One region of the Paenibacillus sp. G34 genome, then DNA from elsewhere that is predicted to be linked to it. Evidence: riboswitches for the same ligand, from Rfam matches in the RefSeq annotation. Region 1 holds a riboswitch; each other region holds the start of a gene.
What was found. A riboswitch is a leader RNA that binds a small molecule or an ion and turns the genes downstream of it on or off. The one in region 1 is predicted to bind cyclic di-AMP.

Region 2: it holds a riboswitch for cyclic di-AMP, as region 1 does, so the genes downstream of both, AC1VYS_RS00135 (ubiquitin-like domain-containing protein) here and AC1VYS_RS07030 (hypothetical protein) in region 1, are expected to answer to the same signal.
Region 3: it holds a riboswitch for cyclic di-AMP, as region 1 does, so the genes downstream of both, AC1VYS_RS00510 (C40 family peptidase) here and AC1VYS_RS07030 (hypothetical protein) in region 1, are expected to answer to the same signal.

Annotation. Positions count from the first base shown of each region.
Region 1 covers NZ_CM166469.1:1,600,648-1,602,916, reverse strand. The annotation lists gene AC1VYS_RS07035 (HAD family hydrolase) at 99-797, opposite strand; gene AC1VYS_RS07030 (hypothetical protein) at 940-1,368, opposite strand; cyclic di-AMP (ydaO/yuaA leader) riboswitch at 1,486-1,661, opposite strand; gene AC1VYS_RS07025 (glutathione peroxidase) at 2,041-2,269, shown strand, end outside.
Region 2 covers NZ_CM166469.1:30,306-32,574, forward strand. The annotation lists gene AC1VYS_RS00130 (TatD family hydrolase) at 1-600, shown strand, start outside; cyclic di-AMP (ydaO/yuaA leader) riboswitch at 842-1,095, shown strand; gene AC1VYS_RS00135 (ubiquitin-like domain-containing protein) at 1,365-2,269, shown strand, end outside.
Region 3 covers NZ_CM166469.1:107,711-109,979, forward strand. The annotation lists gene AC1VYS_RS00505 (GNAT family N-acetyltransferase) at 1-447, opposite strand, end outside; gene AC1VYS_RS00510 (C40 family peptidase) at 781-1,251, opposite strand; cyclic di-AMP (ydaO/yuaA leader) riboswitch at 1,255-1,392, opposite strand; gene AC1VYS_RS00515 (hypothetical protein) at 1,687-2,269, opposite strand, start outside.

The sequences.
Region 1 (2,269 bases):
GTATCCTCATACCGGGCGTATCAGCCTTTTTGTGTCTTTACTTTTTAAACAACTCGAAGCATGTATACCTCTAACTCGGGCCGGATCTAACTTCATGCTCATACAGGTCTGCTCGTATCCTCATCAGGTATAAGTAATGGAAGTAGTTCATCCAGAGACGCCACTGTCCAGTCTGCGCGCTCGTCATCCGATAGCTCTGGCTGGAACCTTCCGTACCCTTGCAAAATACGAATCGTGCGTAACCCCAAACTACGCGCTGGCATGATATCATTATCGATTCGATCTCCGACCATCACCGCTTCTTCTGGAGCGCATCCCGCCTGCTTCAAAGCAACCGCATACAACTCCGGATCAGGCTTGGACACCCCTTCTTCTGCCGAACATGCCAGAACATCAACATATTTTCGAAGTCCGTAGCTCTCTAGTCTTGCTTCAGTACCAGGGCTCTGATTGGCAATAATGCCAATACGATAGTGCTGCGAAAGCTGCTCAAGCACCTTGGTTGCGGAAGGGAACGGTCGCTCCAGTTCTTTACGGAATTTTAGCTTGTCCTGAATCTGAATGCGGTGATCTTCATCATGAATGTATGTACGTATGGCAACTTTCATGGGCCATTGTTCATACTTGCGATAACAGATTGCAAACAGCTCTCGCACCGCTTCAATTGTAACTGGATAACCGTAAGCGCCGGCTTCTCGAACAAACTGCCCGATGATATCGTCTACAGGCTCCCATTCGTCCACCAGCGTATCCCCCACATCAAAAAACAACCACTTCAATCCGGCAATATCCGGCACGCCGATTCCTCCTTGTAAGCCGCATTTTACCCTAGCTTGCACGCTGCATCCATAAAAAAAGAAGACCCACGACAAGCATGAGTCTCCTCAAATTCCGTTAGTCCATAGCTGCAATTATAGCAGGCACCTTACATCGAATCAATCACAAGCTGCTGACTTCAGCTTGCGGTTTGTTACAGCTATTGAGAAGAAAGCCGACTTCTCCATTCAATGAATATACGATTTTATCTGCTCCCATACCCCGATAAATCCCTTTAGGATGGCTCTGCTCGGTGATCACACACAAAGACTTTGAAGTCCACGAGCGGCAAATCTGCAGGTAACGGCAGGTCAAATTCAAACTATTTTCAAAAATAAATACATTTCCTACACTACCCTGCGGCAAAAACCATTTTTCAGCCGCTGCCGTATTCATACGAATGACGTGTTCTACCCCAATGCGGCGAAGTTTGCGCTCCTCACCAGCGCTGTTTGTCAGAACGGCAAAAGGCATTTTTTTGTACATCAGCAATTTAACAAATTTACGTCCAGCTTCATTCGGAGCCGTTACCAAAATCATCTCTGTATCCATCATTCGTTCCTCCCTTGGCGTGAAAAGACAACAAAAAAGAAGCGTGGGGACCAAGGCCTCCGGAACGCTTCTTAAATAATCCATGGCAAAAGCGCCATGAACCAGCGTGCGGTTTGTTGCCTCTCCCTTTAACGCTTACGAGGTTAGCTGACGGATTCGGGCGCGAGAGTCGCCCTATTTCCGGCTGTCACCGGAAAATTCACCCCATGGATGTCTGCTGCTGTAACACAGCACACCCTGTTGGTTCCCCCGTTTTCCACCCACTACGAATGGAAACTCAGCGATTAAAACATCGTTCGTAAATCTTAAGTAAAAGATCGATCGATATTATCGTTTGTTTCGTTTTTCATGTACAGTTTAATTAAAATTCAAATTACGATATGAATCATACACCCGTGCCATGATCATGTAAAGTGCACACAGATCACCGAATCGTCAGATTTCCGGCAATATACATTAATAATAACGCTTACAATGAGGTTATACGCCATCCATCTCATCCAAGCTATCTAATTCTCAGCCGCACGAAAATTAATTTGTACATTCCTCACCTATGCGGAACTTCCAATTAGCGAATGAACATAACAACGATAAATCAAAATAAGTTTTGCATTATTTAATTGCTTAAAATATAATAAACATATCAAGAAAAATAGGATGGAGGCAATCCCCATGTCAGTCTATGATTTCAAAGTAAACACCCTACGTGGACAAGAGATTGAGATGTCCCAATATCGAGGCAAAGTGTTGTTAATTGTGAATACCGCGAGTCAATGTGGTCTCACCCCTCAATTCAAAGGCCTGCAGGAACTGCAGGATAAATTCCAGGACGCTCCGTTCGAAGTGCTTGGATTCCCAAGCAACCAATTCGCGCAGGAGAAAGGCTCTTCCGATGATATTG
Region 2 (2,269 bases), 1.6 Mb from region 1:
CATGCAGCTGTAGGGTGGCATCCGGTGGATGCGATCACGATGCAAGAGGGTGATCTGGAATGGATTGCATCATTGTGCAAACATGAAAAAGTGGTAGCAATCGGTGAAATTGGTCTTGACTATCACTGGGACACTTCACCGAAGGAGGTACAGCACCGCGTATTACGACAACAAATTGCATTGGCACGTGAATTAAATATGCCTATTGTTATCCATAATCGGGATGCTCATGAGGATATTGTGCGTATTTTGCGTGAAGAGAAGGCTGGGGAGGTCGGCGGTGTGATGCATTCCTTCTCAGGCAGCTGGGAAACAGCGAAAATGTGTCTGGATTTAGGATTCCATTTGTCCTTTGGGGGACCTGTCACATTTAAGAATGCCAAACAGCCTAAAGAGGTGCTAGCCAAAGTGCCGATGGATCGATTTTTCCTGGAAACAGACTCCCCGTATCTGACACCCCACCCTTATCGTGGAAAACGGAATGAGACAGCGCATGTACGTCTGGTTGCCGAAGCAGCTGCGGAAATTAAAGGCATTTCGGTGGAGGAAATTGCTGCAATAACCACCAAAAATGCCATGGAACGTTTTGGGATTCGATAAGAAATCGAGTAAATCAGGTGAAAAAGGGAGTTATAGAGAGGTAATTTGCTCTTTGCCTCGAATAATTGAAGAATATTACAATATTTTAACCAAATATTTAGAAAAACGTACTTGATCCATGCTTTACAACATGCATCAAAACAGGATATCATCTTTTCAGTGAATTGTTGTGCGGAAAATTGGACAGATGTTCGGGGGATGAACAAAGGGACACTTTCCGATGAAACAACATTACTTTCATGAATCAATCTCGCTGAGTCTCCGTTATCGGAGAGCGGGGGAACCAATAGGGCTTAAACATCGGTGATTCTAGCCGGTGCGCATCGTTCGCTGACCCAAAAGCAGCGGAATGTTCTGCGAAGCCATATTTGATTTCTTCTTTGGGTCTCGGGGTGAATTCAAGGGCGTCCGCCATGAGCGGGTGACCTAAGATAGGGCGGCTCTCTTTCGCCCGAACCCGACAGCTAACCTCGCAAGCGGAAAAAGAGAGGCAACCTCGTGCATGAATTTCCGATATTCAAAATCATTCGGAAGCCACGAAAGGGTCTCTTACACTCTTTCTTTGGCTTTTTTTGTTTTGAATAAAAGAAATATTGTCATCATACGGTAGGTATTCAGGAGGATGACATCATGTTGCGAAGAGGGGTTCATGGTGCAGAACCGGTCATTATCTCTGATCTGTGTTCTGTAGAAAATTTGGTATAGTCGCGTCAAAGACATCATGCATTACTTTAGACGGCGAGGCTATGAAGGAGGACGGAGAAGTGGGCATATTCCAACCAGAAGAGACCCATGAGTCACGATCATCCAGTAAGTCTTTCGCGTTGCGGTGGAAGCATGAGAACTTGCGTCAAATGGCATTGATCGCGATATTCTCAATTGCGCTTGCAATCATGATCTTGTTAGTCGTTTACGGTCAGGCCGGGAAGCAGGTATCACTGGTTATTGACGGCAAAGCTCAGGTGGTAGAGACTCGTACAGGAATGCTTCAGGAAATGTTAGAGGAGCAATCAATCACAGTCAGCCCTCACGACAAGGTATCCATGCCCATGAACGGGGCAATTACCGACGGAGACCGAATCGTTATTGAGCGGGCCGTTCCAGTTAAAATCACGGCAGACGGAGACACCAAGACTCTTTATACAACCGATTCATCGGTACAGGGTGTAATTCAGCAATCAGGTATTAAAGTTGCAAATCATGATAAAGTGTATCCAGCGCTCGGAACCGCAATTAAAGCGGATATGAAGATACGTGTAGTGCGTGTAACAAAGCATACAGTGGATGTGAAACAACCGATGGCTTACAAGGTTGTGAAAACGGCAGACCCGAGTTTATTCCAAGGGGATAACCGTGTTGTAGTGAAAGGCAAGGAAGGCACAATCGTGCAGCATATCGAAAAGGTATTTCAAGACGGAGAACTGGTCTCCAAAAAGATGGTGGGTAAAACGGTCGCAACCAATCGTGTAGATAAGGTGATCGCTGTAGGTACGAAGGCGAAGCCGGTTGTGAAAGAACCTGAAGTTCAATTGGTATCGGCCAAAACTTCAACGACCAAAAAAGCAGTAACAACGAACTCGAAGAAAACATCTGCCTCGGGCAGCAAGGTGATTACGGTCTCCGGGAATTCTTTTAAATATTCTAAAGTTTTGAAAAATGTATCGATGAC
Region 3 (2,269 bases), 1.5 Mb from region 1:
TGGGGTTTGGCGTTCATATGTATCCTGAATGATAAATCCGCTCTTTAGATATACTTGAATAGCACGGTTGTTCCAAGTAAGTACTTCAAGATCGATCTCATTGTACGGATTGCGGCGGATGGCCTCTTGTACGATGGCTTCAACGAAAGCTTTGCCATGACCTTGACCACATTGATTCGGGTGCATGCCGAGGCCAATACGTGTAACATTCTGGAGCGGAAAATACTGTGCAAAACCATACACATGATTATCCTGATTCAGGACAATGGCATATTGCTCTTCTCGCAGTTGTGCATCTCCAAACTCGACTTCCAGTGCTTTCATCTGTTCCCACGGCAACCAGCTATAGATATTGTAAGGCGGATCATATTGCCAGCTACAGATGAGTTCTGCATGACCTTCCTGCATAGGCACCACATGAAACGTCAAAGGGGCTTCATTCTTCATATAAAAGCGCATGCTCCTCTCTCCGTTATCCGTTCATTGTTCACTCTACAAAAGACCTGTCCATTTGACAAGTCTTCAATTCTCAGAAAAAAATGAAACAAAAGTACGGATCACTCCGTTTATATTATAACGGGTTGGGTAAAAACATCATAAGGGCACGGATCAACGAAGGAAGATAACATGTTGGTTCAGGAACATATACATGAATTGTAGCATCAGCAACCACATGGGATCAGAAAGCATAAAAAAACCGCCGGATACATTCCTGCGGAGAATGTACCGGGCGGTTCTGTTTATACTTCGTTACAGTATGATGTTGATTCCGGCTTGTCCCTAGTCGAGGGCCAAAGACTCATACGCGTCCGTGCTCATAATCCGTTTAGCGCCAATGTAGCGGTTAGCCCAGTAATCTTCACTCAATGAGCTGATCGTTACACCTTTGGAAGAAGAAGAATGTGCGAACTTGCCACTTCCTACAAAAATACCTACGTGAGACACGCCTTTACCTGTTGTGTTAAAGAACACCAGATCTCCAGGTCTCATCTCCATGCGAGATACGGAATCCCCCATGTCGTATTGAGAGCTAGATTGACGAGCCAAATCAATACCTAGTTTGTCGAATACATACCGTGTGAATCCGGAGCAGTCAAAACCATCAAGTGTTGTTCCTCCGCTTTTGTATGTAGTTCCCATTGCTGAATCAATGACTTTATCCATCTTAGAATCTGCAAACGCGCTGCCTGCTCCAAGTGATAATGCAAATGTGAGGCTAAGTACTGCTGCTGTAAGTTTCTTCTTAAACAAGTGATATACCCCTTCCAACGCCTGCGAGGTTAGCTTAAGGATTCGGTTGAAGGTCCCCTATGATCCCTCTGTTTCAAGATCAATTCACCCATAACTGGTTCCCCCGCTTCCCAGGTGCCAAGAATTTGGCTATGCTAGTTATTGCACCTGAAAAAGAAAAGAAAATTTAATTTTAAGGATTTAATTTTAAGTTGTTACAAATAAGGATTTAAAGATTACAAAGTTGTTACTAAAAGCTCACTGCGATTATTGTACCAGAGGCTTAGTACTTTGGCAACGTTTAGCAGCAAAATTAGCAAAAAAAACCTCGACCTTTGACGGGGAAAGGTCGAGGTTTGTGTATTTATACGCAATAACGAATGAAATGTTTAACATGAGATGGTAACAAATTTTTATTTTTGAAAGCGATATCAGATTGCATGCGAAATTGTGGGATTAACCTATATGATCTTCATTTCTGGTTGATGTCGATTGCCATAAGCGAAAATGACTACAAATTTTCCACATGCTGAGCAGGCTGCGGGCAAGGGGGTAGGTTTGTTGCAAGATCAGCCCGGAGAGTCCTGTCAGGAACCATGAGGCAGATGTGAATGCACCAAAGACAAACAAATGAACAACTCCGAGCGCCAGCGCAATGCCGATGACAGGGAAGATGCGGCGTACAGCAATCCACAGTCCCTTAAATGTACCGTGAGTTCGTCCTTCTCCTTCAGGGTCAGAAATGCCAAACTGCATATAGAGCACGGCATGGTGTACAATCCAGCCATAGATGATCCAGCTTGCTACATATGGGATGCCAGGAAGTAATAGATGAAGAGAATGAAAGCTATCCATTATTGTTGAATACAAAATGGGAACGAGCCAGTATCCAGGAAGTAGTATGAGTACTGTACGTATGGTGTGCGTCAGGAGCATCGGTTTCCATAACTTTTTAATGCCCTGAATAAAAGGAATGCGTTCTTCTGTAGAATTGTAATGTTGAAGGGAGTAAAGCAATCCTGCTTGAATGAGTGGACTG